One region of the Rhizobium sp. GCM10022189 genome, then DNA from elsewhere that is predicted to be linked to it. Evidence: riboswitches for the same ligand, from Rfam matches in the RefSeq annotation. Region 1 holds a riboswitch; each other region holds the start of a gene.
What was found. Region 1 has a riboswitch for cobalamin ahead of metE (5-methyltetrahydropteroyltriglutamate--homocysteine S-methyltransferase). Riboswitches for the same ligand answer to the same signal wherever they lie in the genome.
Positions count from the first base shown of each region.

Region 2: linked by a shared signal. The riboswitch ahead of bluB (5,6-dimethylbenzimidazole synthase) and the one ahead of metE (5-methyltetrahydropteroyltriglutamate--homocysteine S-methyltransferase) in region 1 are both predicted to bind cobalamin.
Region 3: linked by a shared signal. The riboswitch ahead of cobU (bifunctional adenosylcobinamide kinase/adenosylcobinamide-phosphate guanylyltransferase) and the one ahead of metE (5-methyltetrahydropteroyltriglutamate--homocysteine S-methyltransferase) in region 1 are both predicted to bind cobalamin.

Region 1 is NZ_JBHSOR010000004.1:69,486-75,013, reverse strand. It holds gene metE (5-methyltetrahydropteroyltriglutamate--homocysteine S-methyltransferase) at 51-2,375, opposite strand; cobalamin riboswitch at 2,482-2,687, opposite strand; gene ACFPWW_RS04790 (heavy metal translocating P-type ATPase) at 2,728-5,043, opposite strand; gene ACFPWW_RS04785 (MerR family transcriptional regulator) at 5,115-5,528, shown strand, end outside.
Region 2 is NZ_JBHSOR010000002.1:9,489-15,016, reverse strand. It holds gene ACFPWW_RS00305 (NADP-dependent malic enzyme) at 1-172, shown strand, start outside; gene ACFPWW_RS00300 (ribonuclease H family protein) at 178-720, opposite strand; gene ACFPWW_RS00295 (DUF2865 domain-containing protein) at 920-1,996, shown strand; gene bluB (5,6-dimethylbenzimidazole synthase) at 2,011-2,697, opposite strand; cobalamin riboswitch at 2,739-2,930, opposite strand; gene ACFPWW_RS00285 (MFS transporter) at 3,083-4,480, shown strand; gene ACFPWW_RS00280 (3-deoxy-7-phosphoheptulonate synthase) at 4,721-5,528, shown strand, end outside.
Region 3 is NZ_JBHSOR010000012.1:41,995-47,522, reverse strand. It holds partial or broken gene ACFPWW_RS09560 (cobaltochelatase subunit CobN) at 1-1,818, opposite strand, end outside; gene cobW (cobalamin biosynthesis protein CobW) at 1,828-2,874, opposite strand; gene cobU (bifunctional adenosylcobinamide kinase/adenosylcobinamide-phosphate guanylyltransferase) at 2,878-3,387, opposite strand; cobalamin riboswitch at 3,739-4,133, opposite strand; gene ACFPWW_RS09545 (chloride channel protein) at 4,341-5,528, shown strand, end outside.

The sequences.
Region 1 (5,528 bases):
TTGCGGGTGGAAGCCGGCAGATCGCCGGCTTCCGGGAATCAGTTGGACGCTCAGGAGTGGGTCGATGCTGCCGCCCCACGCAGCAGCCTTGCGGCAGCGACCATGTTGACGAGCGCCGGGCGAACCTCTTCCCACTTGCGCGTCTTCAATCCGCAATCCGGATTGATCCAGAGCTGCCCGTCCGTCAGACGCCGGCGCGCCAGCGTCAGGAGTTCGGTCATCTCCTCGACTTCGGGAACGCGGGGCGAATGGATGTCGTAGACGCCAGGGCCGATCTCGTTCGGATATTTGTAGCTGCGGAAGGCCTCCAGCAGTTCCATCTTCGACCGTGAGGTCTCGATCGAGATCACGTCGGCATCCATCGCCGCAATCGCATCGATGATCTGGTTGAACTCCGAATAGCACATATGCGTGTGGATCTGCGTTTCGTCCGATACGCCGGATGAGCACAGGCGAAAACTTTCGACAGCCCAGTCGAGATAGGTCTTCCAATCGGCCTTGCGCAGCGGCAGGCCTTCGCGAAGGGCGGCCTCGTCGATCTGGATCATCGCCGCGCCGGCCCGTTCGAGATCGAGCACCTCGTCACGGATCGCGAGCGCGATCTGCCGACTGACATCGGCACGCGAGAGATCGTCGCGCACGAAGGACCAGTTGAGGATCGTCACCGGCCCGGTCAGCATGCCCTTGACCGGCTTTTGCGTCAGCGATTGCGCATAACGCCACCATTCCACCGTCATCGGTGCGGGGCGGAAGACGTCGCCGAAGATGATGGGCGGGCGGACATAGCGCGAGCCGTAGCTCTGCACCCAGGCATGCTGTGTGAAGGCGAAACCGGAAAGCTGCTCGCCGAAATACTGCACCATGTCGTTACGCTCGAATTCGCCGTGGACGAGCACGTCGAGGCCGATCTCTTCCTGCCAGCGGATCGCCGCTTCGGTCTCCTTTTTCAGGAAGGCATTGTACTCTGTCTCGCTGATCGTGCCCCTGGTGAAGGCCGAGCGGGATTTTCGCACGTCCGACGTCTGCGGGAAGGAGCCGATCGTCGTCGTCGGAAAGAGCGGCAGCCGAAGTTTACGCTCCTGCAGGCCTGTCCGCTCGGCAAAGGCACTGCCGCGTGTCTTCATCGCCGCATCGATCGCGCCGACGCGCTGCCTGACTTTCTGGTCATGCACGCGCGCGGATCGAGCCCGCGAGGCGACGGCCTGCGAGGCGGCCGCAATCGCTCCGGAAGCCTTGCCGGCATTGCCGAGCGCTGCAATTTCGTCCAGTTTCTGGGTCGCGAAGGCGAGCCACGATCTCAGCTCACCATCAAGCCCGGTCTCCAGTTCCAGATCGATCGGCACATGCAGCAGCGAGCAGGAGGGCGCGATCTGCAGCCGGTCGGCACCGAAATGCCGGACCAGCGGTTCAATCTTCTGCAGGATCGCAGCGAGGTCCGCCCTCCAGATGTTGCGCCCGTCGATGACGCCAAGCGACAACACCAGGCCGTCGGGCGCCTTGAGAAGCGCGTCGATCTGCTGCGGAGCGCGAACGAGATCGACATGCAGCCCCGCGACCGGCAACGCAAGCGCCGTCGGCAGATTGTCGCCGATTGCGCCGAAATAGGTGGTGAGCATGATCTTCAGGTTCGGCACCAGTTCGTGCAGTGCCCGGTAGGCATGGTTCAGGGCCGCCTGCTCTTCTCCCGAGAGATCCAGCACGAGGCACGGTTCGTCGATCTGTACCCAGTCGGCCCCGGCGGCGCTGAGTTCCGCAAGCACCCTTGCATAGACCGGCAGCAGGCGTTCCAGCAGGCTGATCGGCGCAAAATCTTCCGCGCTTCCCTTGGCGAGTTTCAGGAACGTGACCGGACCGAGAATGACAGGACGTGTATGGATGCCGAGCGTCTTCGCCTCGATGAAGGCATCGAGCGGCCTGTTGGCTGTCAGTGAGAAGGACTGATCGGGACCGAGTTCCGGCACCATATAATGATAGTTCGTATCGAACCATTTCGTCATTTCCAGCGCCGGCACGCCATGCCCCCGATGGTGCTGATGGCCGCAATCGGCATGCGCCTCGTCGCCGGTCGCGCCGCGCGCCAGGGCGAAATAGATGTCGAGCGAAACCGGACCGCCCTTCCAGCCATAGGCAGCAGGAACGGCACCGACCATCACGGCCGTATCGAGCACATGATCGTAAAGCGAGAAATCGTTGGAAGGGATGATATCGATCCCCTTCTCTTTCTGCAGGCCCCAGTTTTCGGCCCGCCGCCGCTTCGCCACGTCGAGAAGCGCGCTGGCATCGGATTTGCCGGCCCAATAGCTTTCCAGCGCGAATTTCAGTTCGCGATGTTTTCCGATCCTCGGAAAGCCGAGATTAGCAGTCTTGATGGTCATTTCCTTACCCCGAAGGTTATGGGCAAGGCTCAGGCGCAACGCATCGACGAGGTGCGGCCACAGGCGTGCCGTCTCGCGCAAAGCGGCACACCGGGACACCCCGCCCGTGGACGTTATCTATCGCGGCAGGTCTCCTGGCTTGCGGGTCGTCGACATCGTCCAGTCTTCCCAGGCGTCTTCCCAGTGACGTCGTAGGACGGTGTCTATCCGCTTACAGTTGCGGGGGCAGCTCCGGTCTTGGCGATAGCCGCACCGAATTCCCTCTTAGCTCGGGATCGCCTGATCCCGAGAACCACGATGCGGCAAGCATGCACCCGCCGCATCCGAACGTCAAGATGACATAAAGAAATCTTTATGTCTTTATCTGAAGAAGGCGAAGCGCATTCATTGTCACCAGCACGGTCGCGCCCGTATCGGCGAGGATCGCCGGCCACAGGCCGGTCAGACCGATGATGGTGGTAACGAGGAACACGACTTTCAGCCCGAGCGCGATGCTGATGTTCTGGAAAATATTGCGCATCGTCCGCTTCGAAAGGTCGATCATGCGCGCCACGTCGCCGACACGCCCGTGCAGCACGGCAGCATCTGCCGTTTCCAGCGCCACGTCGGTGCCGCCGCCCATGGCGATGCCGACATCGGCGGATGCAAGTGCCGGCGCATCGTTGATGCCGTCGCCGACCTTGGCGACGAACAGCCCTTCGCGCTTCAGTTCTCCGACGATGCGCTGCTTGTCCTGCGGCAGCAGCTCACCCTGCCAGTCGATGCCGAGATCGCCGGCAACGGCCGCTGCCGTGCGCTTGTTGTCGCCCGTCAGCATGATGGCGCGCACGCCCGCCGCCTTCAGCGTCGCAAGCCCGCTCTTTGCATCCTCGCGCGGCTCGTCGCGCATGGCAATCAGGCCGGCCGCAGCGCCGTTGACGAGCAGCACCGAAACGCTCTTGCCCGCGCCGTTCAGCGCCTCGACCTGCTCATCCTGCTCTGCGTTCAACGCCCCGCGCTCACGCGCAGCCGGCGGCGACAGGAGATCGAGCGTCTCGCCGCCCACCTTGCCGGTCATGCCTTTGCCGGGCAATGCTTCCACCTCGAAAGCGGGCGGCACGGGCACGCGATCGGCCTTGGCACGGTTGAGGATCGCCAGCGCCAACGGATGGCTGGAGCCCTGCTCCAGAACGGCAGCGCGCGAAAGCACCTCCGCCTCCGAACGTCCATAGGCAATGATATCGGTGACCTGCGGCTTGCCTTCGGTCAGCGTGCCCGTCTTGTCGAAGGCGACCGCTGTCACCTTGCCGAGCGATTCCAGGACCGCCCCGCCCTTCATCAGCAGACCGCGGCGCGCTCCCGCCGAGAGCGAGGCGGCAATTGCCGCCGGCGTGGAAATAACCAGCGCGCAGGGGCAGCCGATCAAGAGGATCGCCAGACCCTTGTAAACCCACTCGCCCCAGGCCCCGCCCGTCAGCAGCGGCGGCAGGACGGCGACCAGCGCCGCCACGACCACGACTCCAGGTGTGTAATAGCGGGAGAACCGGTCGATGAAACGCTCCGTCGGCGCCTTGGATTCCTGGGCTTCCTCCACTAGTTTGACGACGCGGGCAATCGTATTGTCCTCGGCAGCGGCCGTGACGCGCACGCGCAATGCGGCATCACCATTCACCGTCCCGGCAAACACCGTCTCACCCGCGCCTTTGCGCACCGGCGTGCTTTCGCCCGTCACCGGCGCCTCGTCGATCGCGCTTTCGCCGGAGAGAATAGTGCCATCAGCGGAAATCCGATCTCCCGGCCGAACGAGAATGACGGAACCGACCGCCAGCGTCTCGGCCGGCACTTCCTTCACCTCGCCGCCCGTCTCCAGCATCGCATTCTTCGGCACCAGCGTCGTCAGCGACTGGATGCTGGCACGCGCCTTGCCGGCGGCGACGCCTTCGAGCAGTTCGCCGACAAGGAACAGGAACACGACCGTGGCCGCCTCCTCGCCGGCATTGATGATGACCGCGCCGACGGCGGCAATCGTCATCAGCATTTCGATGGAAAAGGGCGTACCGGAAAGCGCCGCCATCACCGCACGGCGCGCGATCGGCACCAGCCCGACCAGCATGGCGACGACGAACGCATAGGAGGCGATCGGGGGCACCAGATGGCCCACGATATAGGCGACAACCAGGGCAAGGCCGGACAGGATCGTCAGCCGGCCTTTCCTGCTCTGCCACCAGGGGCCGGTCGTCGGCCCGTCACGGCCATGCAGGCCTTCGACTTCCCCGGCGCCATGCGAATGCCCGTGGCCCGAATGACGGTGACCGGCATGATCGTGACCGTGGCCTTCGTGATTATGGTCGTGATGCCAGTGATCATCATGCTCATGCCCATGGTGATCATGGCTATGCTCGTGACCATGGTCATGATCGTGATGCGCATGGTCATCATCAGTCCTGCTCGCGCGCGCAGGAGCCTTGCCCGCAAGCGGCGCAACCGAATAGCCAAGGCCGGTCACTTTCTTCTCGATCGCCTTGAGATCGCTGCTGCCGTCGTGGCGCACCGTCATCGTGCCCGCCGTCACCGATACGGAGACGTCTTCGACGCCGGGCACACGCCGGACGGCCGTATCGATTTTCGTTGCGCAGGCGGCGCAATCCATGCCGCCAACCCGGTACCGTGCCTGTGCTGCTTCGCTCATGATGTAAATCCTTGCTTGTAGGCAGCATCCTTCCTACATCCTCTAGCGACTAGAGGTGCAAGAGGAAAATCATGAAAAAGATCACCATCGGTGAAGCCGCCCGCCAAAGCGGCGTCAAAGTGCCGACGATCCGCTATTATGAAGGCATCGGCCTATTATCTGCGCCGAGCCGCAGCGAAGGCAACCAGCGCTCCTACGAACCGTCGGACCTCAACCGCCTCGCCTTCATCCGCCATGCCCGCGAACTGGGCTTCGAGATCGAGGCGATCCGCACGCTGCTGCAGCTCCAGGACGATCCGCACCAGTCCTGCGCCTCCGCCGACGCCATCGCCAAGGCGCGTCTCATCGAAGTCGAGCAGCGTATCCGCAGCCTGAACGCCCTGAAAGCGGAACTGGAGCTGATGGTCGAAGGCTGCGGCCATGGCCGCGTCGATCAGTGCCGGGTCATCGAGGTGCTTGCCGACCACGGTAAATGCGCCCATCCG
Region 2 (5,528 bases), on a different contig from region 1:
TGCCGCCAACATCACGCTCGGCGTCGTCAAGTCGATGACCGACGGCCTGCATGTCGGCCCGATCCTGCTCGGCACGGCCATGCCCGCCCACATCCTGGCACCGTCAGTCACCTCGCGCGGCGTCGTCAACATGGCGGCGCTGGCCGTCGTCGAGGCCTCGCAGCCGGCCTAAACATGTCAAGCCTGTCGGGGACGCCCTATCGAGCGGCGTCCCCGATCCGACAGTTCGTCGGCGCGCTCGTTGCCGGCAATACCGGAATGGCCCTTGCACCAGGCAATGCCGATCGCCGGATTCTGCAACAGCCTGAGATCGACGGCCCTCCAGAGGTCCGCATCCGCTATCGCCCGGTTCCGGGCCTTGCCGCCGGGATTGCTCTTCTTCCAGCCGTTGTTCCGCCAGATCGCCCGCCAATGGTTGCAGCCTTCGACGGCGTAGACGGAATCGGACCAGATCAGCGCCGGCAGGCCCGCCGCCGCGCCGCCGATCCAGGCCGCCGCCTCAAGCACGGCGGTCAGTTCCATCCTGTTATTGGCGGAATTCTCCGCGCCGCCGAAGCCGGCGGCGATTTCGGCGCCGTCGCGGTAGGCGACGAAGGCCCATCCTCCCTGCCCGGAACCGGGCTCGAAACAGCCGTCCACGAAAACGTGAAGGCCCTGTCTGCCCTGCGGCATTGCCGATGCGGCTGCGCGGGAGAGCATGTCGCGTGGGATATCTGTCATATCAACTGTTTAGCTGTCACGGATGCCCCCGCGCGATTGCGGGAGCGGCGGAAACGGAGCATCGGGTCTTCTGGATAAGATCGCAAAAATGCGCTAGGAATTCATCCGAGCTTATTAAGGGAAATACGTTAAGACAAAGCGCGGCGGATTGAAGCCGCAATTCGCCGATGGATGCTTTTTCTCACTCCGGAACGACGTCGTGAAGCGCCGAAACCTGTATCTCGTCTTCTTTCTGGCATTCGCGGTTCCCGCAGAGGCGCAGACCAATGCGATCTGCGAGGATCTGCGCGGGCGTCTTGCCGACCTGCCGCAGGTGATCGGCAATGCCAACGGCACCGAGATGCGCCAATATGCGGGCGCGCTGGCCGAACAGAATCTGGAATTGCGCAAGGTGCGCGGCGATCTGCGCCGCTACGGCTGCACGTCCGGCAGCATGGTCGTCGTCGGCGGCGAGAATGCCGGCTTCTGCGAGGAGCTGGAACAGGCGCAGGCAAAGATGGTGGACAACATCCGCTACCTGCAGGACCGCCGCGACGCGTTGCGCCAGTCCGCTGTCGATCCGGCCCGCGAAGGCCTGCTGGCCGCGCTTGAAGACAATGGCTGCAACGGCGAGAGTTTCAGCGAACCCGCACAGGGCGATCTCTATGCGCCGGCCCCCTCGATCGAGGAACAGGCCATGCGCGGCGATACGTTCATTCCCCTCGGCGGCGGTGAGCGCTACGGCCTGCCGCGCGCCGAAATGCTCTCGCCCGTCAGCACCATCTGCGTGCGCACCTGCGACGGCGGCTTCTTCCCGATCAGCAACAACGCCACCTCGGTCGATTTCGGCCGCGATGCCGCGACCTGCGCCAAGATGTGCCCCGGCGTGGAGACGGAACTCTACTATCGCGATATTTCCAGCACCGAAGCCGCAAACATGATCTCGACGGCGACGGGCGCGCCCTATGGCGCGATGAAGAACGCCTTCGCCTACAAGACCCGCCCGCCCGGCGAAAAATCCGCCTGCTCCTGCAACCTGACGGCCTATTACGAGGAAATGCGCCGGAGCCAGACGGTCTCCGCGCCGGCGCCCGAGCCGCAGGGCTCGATCACCACGATCCGCACTGAGGCCCCGAAGGCCGCGAATACGCCGCCGCAGGCGCAGGTGCCGGATCGCCCCTACGATCCGGCAACCAAGGTTCGCCAGGTCGGCCCGCAATTCCTTGCCGGCGATCAGGGCAAGATCGATCTTGCCAATCCGGCCGTGTCAGGCCCGCAGCCGCAGCAGCAGCCGTAAAAGACGGCGCGGCCTTAGCCTGCCGCCTGCCCCCAGCCGTCATGGAAGACCAGCTCTTCCAGCGCCAGGCGCTGCCGCCAGCCCTTGACCGCCAGTTCCGGCTCTTCATAGAGCCGATCGACGAAACCGGCGCAGAGCCAGGCCACGACCTCGATATGATCGGGTATGCCGAGAATCTGCTTCAGGTCGCCCTCGCGAAAGATGCTGACCCAGCCGATGCCGACGCCTTCGGCTCGTGCCGCAAGCCACAGGTTCTGGATGGCGCAGACGGTGGAATAGCTGTCCATGCGCGGATTGTGCGTGCGCCCCAGCACGACGCTGCCGCTGCGGGTGGGATCGCAGGTGACGCAGATGCCGAGCGGCGCCTCGACGATTCCTTCGAGCTTCAGCGCGCGATAGGCCTGCCGCCGTTCGGCCGCAAACATCAGGGCGGCCTCTTCATTGGCCTTGACGAAAGCGTCGCGCACCCGCGCCCTCACCTCGGCGCTTTTGACCAGAACGAAATTCCACGGCTGCATGAAGCCGACCGAAGGCGCGTGATGGGCGGCCGTCAGAAGCCGCCTGATCAGGTCGTCCGGCAAGGGATCGGGCAGGAACTCGCCGCGCACGTCGCGCCGCGTCATGATTGCGTGATAGACGGCCTCGCGTTCGGCCGCAGAAAAACCGGATGCCGGGCAAACGGCATCGTCAATGGGTCGCATCGTCAAATCCCCAACAACGCAACCGCCCGCCGTCCGCGCGGGTTAGGTCTATCTTGCCAGGCCGGTCTTCTGACTCGGCGTCATCCGCCCGGCCGCTGCCTTCCCGGCCCTGCGGCCAGTGGCGTCATGAAGCGGCGGGCGTCGGCCTTACAGCGTTGGGCACGTTCCGGTCTTGCACCGGATTCCCGATTCTCCCGCCTGTGACGGCGGGCACCTGACAATCGGATCTATGGCGCGGAAACGGCACGACGGCAAGCCGCTGCGACATTGATTTCGTGGACAGGCCGAAAATGCTGGCCTAGAAGGAAGCCAGAATCCGACCGGTGCCGAAGGCGCCGAATCCCATCCCGTTGCATTCCGGTTGCCCGTGTCCCGTCTAACGCCGATGATCCTTGCGGTCGCCCTGTTCATGGAACAGATGGATTCGACCGTGATTGCCACCAGCCTGCCGGCCATTGCCGCCGATATCGGCACCTCGCCGATCGCGCTCAAGCTTGCAGTAACGAGCTACCTCGTGGCGCTGGCGATCTTCATTCCGATCAGCGGCTGGATGTCGGATCGCTTCGGCGCCCGCAACGTCTTCCGGCTGGCGATCTTCGTCTTCATGGTCGGCTCGGTCGCCTGCGCCTTTTCCAATTCCATCGCCGCCTTCGTGATCTCCCGCCTCATCCAGGGCGCCGGCGGCTCGATGATGACGCCGGTCGGCCGGTTGCTGCTGGTGCGCGGCACGCCACGTCACCAGCTGGTGAATGCCATGGCCTGGCTGACCATACCGGCGCTCATCGGCCCGATCATGGGGCCGCCGATCGGCGGCTTCCTGACCACCTATCTGAGCTGGCACTGGATCTTCTGGATCAACGTGCCGATCGGCATTATCGGCATTGCTCTCGTCACCCGCTTCCTGCCGGCGGTCGAGCCGCGCAGCCCCAAGCCGATGGATTTTCCGGGCTTCTTCCTTTCAGGGATAGGTTTTGCCGGTTTCGTCTTCGGCATTTCCGTCATCAGCCTGCCGGCCGTTCCCATCGTCTACGGTTATGTCACCGTCGCCGTCGGCATCCTCTCCGGCATCCTCTATTTCGTGCACGCGAAACGCACGCCGCATCCGCTGCTCGATCCGAAAATGTTCCGTTATCCGATGTTCCGGGCGGCGATTCTCGGCGCTTCGAATTTCCGCATGGGGCTTGGCGCGCTGCCCTTCCTCCTGCCGCTGATGCTGCAGCTCGGTTTCGGGCTGACGCCGCTGCAGTCCGGCTCGATCACCTTCGTCAGCGCGCTCGGCTCCATGGGCTCGAAATTCGCGGCATCGCGCACCTACAATGCCTTCGGCTTCCGCAACGTCATCGCGCTGACGACCTTCCTGGCGGCGATCTTCCTGGGCATCAACGGCTTCTTCACCGCCGAAACGCCTGTCTACGTCATCATGGGCTGTCTTCTCGTCGGCGGCCTGCTGCGCTCCATGGCCTTCTCGGGCGTCAACGCCATGGCCTTCGGCGATGTGGACGAGGCGGACAGCAGCCAGGCAACCGCCATCAATGCCGTGGCGCAGCGCATCTCCATGGCCATGGGCGTTGCCGTGGCCGGCACGATCCTGGAAGTCTCCGCAAGCTTCCATGGCGGCAGGCTCACGGTCGGCGATTTCCACATCGCCTTCTTCATCGTGGCGACGATCTCGGCGCTTGCCTGCATCACCTTCCTGCGCCTGCCCGCCAATGCCGGCGAGGAACTGACGACGCGGCGCCGCAAGAACCGGCATCCGGAAGAGGCAATGGCGGAAAGCCGCTGAAAACTTCACCGACCCGTCATTTTTCCTCACAGATTCCGCGTGACAATTCCAATTCGCATGTCTACATAGGCGGCATGTCGATTTCGTCCGTTTACGCATCGCGATTTTATTCGTACCGCTGCTTCCAGCGGATGCGGGTCTGTGCGTAACCGAAACTAACGCGACGACAACCCGAACAGCCGCTAGTCTACCTGGCGGCTTTTTTGTTCCGCACGGTATGACCAAACAGGAGAGCATACCGTGACCGATACCATTGATGATCTGCGCATCGTCGAGATCACCCCGCTGACCAAGCCTGCCGACATCCTCTCGGAAATCCCGCGCGACCGCGCCGTCACCGAGACCGTGACCGGCACGCGCGATACGATCCACAATATCCTGACGGGCAAGGACGACCGCCAGCTCGTCATCATCGGCCCCTGCTCGATCCACGATCCGGCAGCCGCCCGCGAATACGCCTCCCGCCTCGTCGAGCAGCGACGACGCCTCTCCGGCGATCTCGAAATCGTCATGCGCGTCTATTTCGAAAAGCCCCGCACCACCGTCGGCTGGAAGGGCCTGATGAACGACCCGCATCTTGACGGCAGCTACCGCATCGAGGAAGGCCTGCGCCTCGCGCGCCGCCTGCTGCTCGACATCAACGCCATGGGCCTGCCGGCCGGCTGCGAATTCCTCGATACGATCACGCCGCAATACATTGCCGATCTCGTCAGCTACGGCGCCATCGGCGCGCGCACGACCGAAAGCCAGATCCACCGCCAGCTCGCCTCGGGTCTCTCCTGCCCGATCGGCTTCAAGAACGGCACGGACGGCGGCGCGCGCATCGCGCTCGACGCGATCGTCGCGGCCTCCCAGCCCCACCATTTCCCGGCCGTCACCAAGGACGGACAGGCCGCGATTGCGTCTACCCGCGGCAACGAGGACTGCCACATCATCCTGCGCGGCGGCAAGCGGCCGAACTACGAGGCTGCCGACGTCCAGGCCGTCATCGCCGAGGCGATCAAGCTCGGCGTCGATCCGCGCATCCTCATTGACGCCAGCCACGCCA
Region 3 (5,528 bases), on a different contig from region 1:
ATCGGCGCCGAACTCTTCGCGCAGGAAGGCATAGAAGGCGAAATAGCCGTGTGGCGGCACGAGATCCGGCGAATGATAACTTTCCTTGGGATCGATATTGTAGCCGCGCGCCGGCTGGATGCCGACAAGCAGCCCGCCGAAACGCGCGAATGGCAGAGCGAAAGCACCGTCACGCAGATAGGGATCGGCCTCCGGATCCCCCCAGCGCGCCGTCACCTCATCCTGAATCTGATTGGGAAGAGAGCCAAAGAAGCCCTTGTATCGACTCAAGGAAAGCGTCTCGCGCACCACCTTGCCGTCGAAGCCGGAATTGGTCGGCCCCGCCATCAGGTGCCGCATCAGCGCGTCGCCATCGGCGGGAATATCGGCAAGCGGATAACCCGCCTGCGCCATCGCCCGCATCACCTCGATCGTCCCGGCCGGCGTATCGAGCCCGACGCCGTTGCCGAGCCGTCCGTCCCGGTTCGGATAGTTCGCCATGACAAGCGCAATCCGCCGCTCCGAAACTGGCCGCTGCCGCAGCCGCGCCCAGCTGGCGGCAAGGGCCGCGACATAGGCCATGCGCCCGCCATCCGGCTCGCTGGACACGATATTGGCCTCGACATCAGCATCGTAGCGGGCGGCGGCCTTGAAGGAGACGGCGCGCGACAGCACGCGGCCATCCACCTCCGGCAGCGCCACATTCATGCCGAGATCGCGGGCCGACAGCCCCTGCGAGGAACCGGCCCAGGCCTCCCGCGACGAGGCGGAAAAGATCGCCTGCAGCACGACGGCGTCATTGGCCTCCAGCACCGTCGGCTCGCGATCGGCGCCGGGTGCAGAGACGGCAAAGCCTGTCGTGTTGATGACGACGTCGGGTTTGAGCTCGGCGAAGATAGATTCGAGGATACCTTTGGAGATGGGGTCCTTGAGGCTGTAGGCAAAGACCGGCAGCGGCCGCAGGCCCTGCGCCTGCAGGGCTTCGATCAGGGCTTCGACGGGGCGGGTTTCGCCGCTCTGCACGAGGGCGCGGTAGAAGGCGATGGCGACGATGGGCAACGACCGTCCCTTCTCCCCGTCGGGGGTCCGAAGGACGGGTCGAGACCCGCGGCTCGACCCCGGTCGGTGGCCCGAAGGGTCGGATGAGGGGGCCACCCCACAAACGTCTGCATCGTGTTCCTGTTGCTCACTCCTTGCGTCGCTCGCCCCCCTCATCTGCCCTGTCGGGCATCTTCTCCCCGCTGGGGCGAAGACCGAACCGGTAAACTCCTTCCACTCCTCAACCCCAACCAGCCCCCGCCCCGGCCACCAGATCCCCGCCTTCATCAGCGGCGCGGCCGGCGCCGGCTTCTCCTCGCCCGAAAGCATCGCCGCCGCATAGGCGAGAAAGCCCCGCGCATTGGCATCCCCGCCCTCGATCAGATAGGCCCAGAGCGCGTTCAGATCCTCCAGCGCCACGTTCGAAAACGGCGTCAGCCCCGCATCCGGCCTGCTGTCGCCCGGCAGCACCGCAATCAGCGCCCCGCTGCGTGCGGCGGCCGCATGCAGCGCCTCCAGCGCATAGTGAAAATAGCTCGCCCCGCCGAGCGCCCGCACGATGATGAGCTTCGCATGCCGCGCCGTGCGTTCCACATAGGTATCGACCGACATCGGATGTTTCAGGCTCATCAGGCTCGCAAGCCTCAGGGAATAGCCCGCCCCGCCGGCATGCGCCGCGGCAACCGCCGCAAGCTCGGTATCGGCGGCCGACAGGAACAGGATATCGCCCGGCGACTGGCCGAGGTCGATCGCCTCGTCCCCGTCGCTGATCGTTCCCTGCTGGGCGAGAAGCAGATGCATTCAATATCCTCAGACGAGCGCTTCGATCGCCTTGCGCACCGCGTCCTGGTCCATCTCGTGCAGGCCGATGACGACGAGGCGTGTATTGCGCGTTTCACCCGGCGCCCAGGCGCGGTCGAAATACTGGTCGACGCGCGCCCCCACGGCCTGCAGCTGCAGGCGCATCGGCTTGCCGGAAACATCGACGAAGCCCTTCAGGCGCAGCACGTCATGTTCGGCGATGATGCCCTTCAGCTTCTCGACGAAGCCGGCCGCATCCGGGACGGCACCGAGCTCGACGACGAAACTGTCAAATTCGTCATGGTCGTGCGGCGCGCCGTCCTCATGCTCCAGCTCGTGATGGGACTTGCGGTTGCCGATATCGTCTTCCGTGCCGATGCCGAGGCCGAGCAGCACGCCGGCCGGCACCTCGCCGTTCCTGGCCTCGATCATCACGGGCTTGCGGGCGATGCGCGAGGCGACTTCGCTCTTCACGCGGCCAAGCCCGTCGGCATCGATCAGATCGGTCTTGTTGAGCACGATCAGGTCGGCGCAGGTCAGCTGGTCCTCGAACAGTTCCTCGATCGGGCTTTCGTGATCGAGCGATTCGTCCGCCGCGCGGCGCGCGTCGACGGCATCGTGGTCGTCGGCAAAACGCCCGGCGGCAACCGCCGCGCTATCGACCACGGTGATGACGCCGTCGACGGTCACTTCGCTGCGGATGTCAGGCCAGTTGAAGGCGGCGACGAGCGGCTGCGGCAGGGCAAGGCCCGAGGTTTCGATGACGATATGGTCCGGGCGCTGGTCGCGCTCCAGAAGCTTCGTCATGGTCGGGATGAAATCGTCGGCCACCGTGCAGCAGATGCAGCCGTTGGTCAGCTCGATAATGTCGTCCTCGGTGCAATTCTCCGCCCCGCAGCCCTTCAGCACGTCGCCGTCGACGCCGAGATCGCCGAACTCGTTGATGATGAGCGCGATCTTCCTGCCGCCGGCATTGGTGAGCAGGTTGCGGATCATGGTCGTCTTGCCGGCGCCGAGAAAGCCGGTGATGACGGTTGCGGGAATTTTCTGCTGCATGGTCTAACCCTTCATTTTCAGCGGCAGTCCGGCCGCGATGAAATAAACGTCGTCGGCTTGCGCCGCGATCATCTGGTGCAGCCGTCCGGCATGGTCGCGAAACTCGCGCGCCATGCGGTTCTCCGGCACGATGCCGAGGCCGACTTCATTGGAAACGATGACGAGCCGCGCCTTTGCCCGCGGCAGGAAGGCGGCAAGCGCGGCCGACCGGGCGGCGATATCGCCCCCCTCCATCATCAGGTTGGTCAGCCACAGCGTCAGGCAATCGACGAGGACCGCCCGGCCCTCGCCGTCGATGGCGGCAAGCCGCTCGGCAAGATCGAGCGGCTCCTCATGCGTGGTCCAGGCGGGGCCGCGATCGGCCCTGTGCTGGTCGATGCGCGCCTGCATCTCGTCGTCCCAGGCGCGGCCGGTGGCGACGTAATGGCGCTCGAGGCCGCTTGCGGTGACGAGATTTTCGGCGAAGCGGGATTTGCCGGAACGGGCGCCGCCGAGGATGAAGGTGGCGGTCATGATAATGCTGCCCTGGGAGAGAGGGCGTGCCCCTCTCTCCTCCCCTCATTCCTGTGCTTGTCACAGGAATCCAGCGTGCCCAAGTCCTTGGGCACGAGAGACTCGTTCAACGATGGCATAGATTCATTCACGGCGCAGACGCGCCGTGGCTGGATTCCTGTGACAAGCACAGGAATGAGGGAGGAGAGGAAAGCGCGCGCCAGGGGCCTACCACCGTCAGGCGCCAGAACCCCATTACCGACGGGCGTCGAAACACCACCCCCACATCTCACCACACGAGGCAGCGCCGAATCGCATTCTTCAGCCAAGACAACCTCCGTGCTGGCAGCGGGCAAGATACCCAGATTGGGCATTATGCCCGGCACGGATGGCAGGTCTCCTGGCTCGCAGCTATCGGCCCCGACCGGGGCGACCTCTGCAGGTCGCCCCTGATCGTGCCAGCGGATCCGCCTCGCCTTCCCGGCTGCCTGTCGTGAAAAGGCGGACGATTCGTAGAAATAGAGGCGTCCTGCCCCGGCTGATCACGATGCATTTCCAGTGGCTTTTCCGGCACCTGCTCCGCCTTGCCCGCCCGCGGAATGCGAGGCCGTCGGCGCAGCGGCGCACATGCCGGACGGAAGACCCTGACTGCTCTACAGTCGCGGGGTCGGCTGTGATGAAGGCGCCCGGCTTGGGTCCGCCCCGTCACATTCCCTTTTCATCCGGAAGGCGCAAGCCGATCCGGAACCATCCATTATGTGGTTTCATGGTTAGGCGCGCGCAATCCCCGTGTCAATTGCCGGCCGATGTGCCAAAGCCGTTCATCTCGACTTACACTACCAAGATTATCGAGTTTATTCAAAAACTTACGTCATAAAAACTTTACCGCCCAGCCGGTATTTTGCCGCAATTGCCGCTCATGCGGATGCCGGCTCCGCCCTTGACCCCCACTCATGCCGCCTAGTTTCCCCATGATGCTCTCCCGAATGGATATCCGCCGTTTCCGGCCCCTCACCACCATTTTCGATTTGGGACGCCTGCGGGCGCTCGTGCGCCACAGCGAAATGGGCATGGTCTTTGCCGGCGCGCTCGTCGGCATCGCCTCGGGGCTTGCGGTCACGGCCATGAGCTATGTCTCGGAACAGATGCACAGGCTGATCTTCGGCATTGACGGGACGGCAAGGCTCAGCGCCTCGCAGATCGACAGCAAGTTCCTGCTGATGACCGCCCCGATTGCCGGCGGCGCCCTCCTCGGCCTGCTGATCTTCATCCTCGCCAGATGGCGCAAGAAGCCGATGGTCGATCCGATCGAGGCCAACGCGCTGCATGGCGGCCGCCTGTCGCTGACCGACAGCATCCTCGTCGCCGTCCAGAATCTCGTGTCCAACGGCTTCGGCGCGTCCGTGGGGCTGGAGGCCGGCTACACGCAGCTTGCCGCCGGCATCGCCTCGAAGTTCGGCCTGAAGCTGCAGCTGCGCCGCGCCGATCTGCGCGTTCTCGTCGGCTGCGGCGCGGCCGGCGCCATCGCCGCCGCCTTCAACGCGCCGCTGACGGGTGCCTTCTACGCCTTCGAGCTGATCGTCGGCACCTACACGATCGTCTCGCTGACACCCGTCGTCGTCGCGGCCCTCGTCGCCACGCTGGTCGCGCGGCTGCTGGCCGGCAGCGATTTCGTCATCGACGTCGGCAGCTTCGGCGCCGTCCAGCCGGCCGATTACGTGCCGGCCATCGCGCTTGGCGCCTTCTGCGCCGGCATCGGCATTCTCATCATGCAGGGCGTCTCCTTCGTCGAGGAACTGGCGCGCAAGAGTTCCATCGCGCTGCCCTTCCGCCCGGCGCTCGGCGGCATCATCGTCGGCCTGCTGGCGCTGGTCTCGCCGCAGGTGCTTGCCGCCGGCCACGGGGCGCTGCACCTCAACCTTGCCCATGAGGTGACCATCCCGGCCCTCATCGGCCTCTTCCTGCTGAAATCGGTGGCCTCCGCCGTCTCCATCGGCTCCGGCTTCAGGGGCGGCCTGTTCTTCGCCTCGCTCTTCATGGGCGCGCTGCTCGGCAAGCTCTTCGCCTATTGCGCCCCCTATTTCGCCGATGCGACGCTGACGCCCGTCATCTATGCCGTGGTCGGCATGAGTTCGCTTGCCGTTGCCGTCATCGGCGGGCCG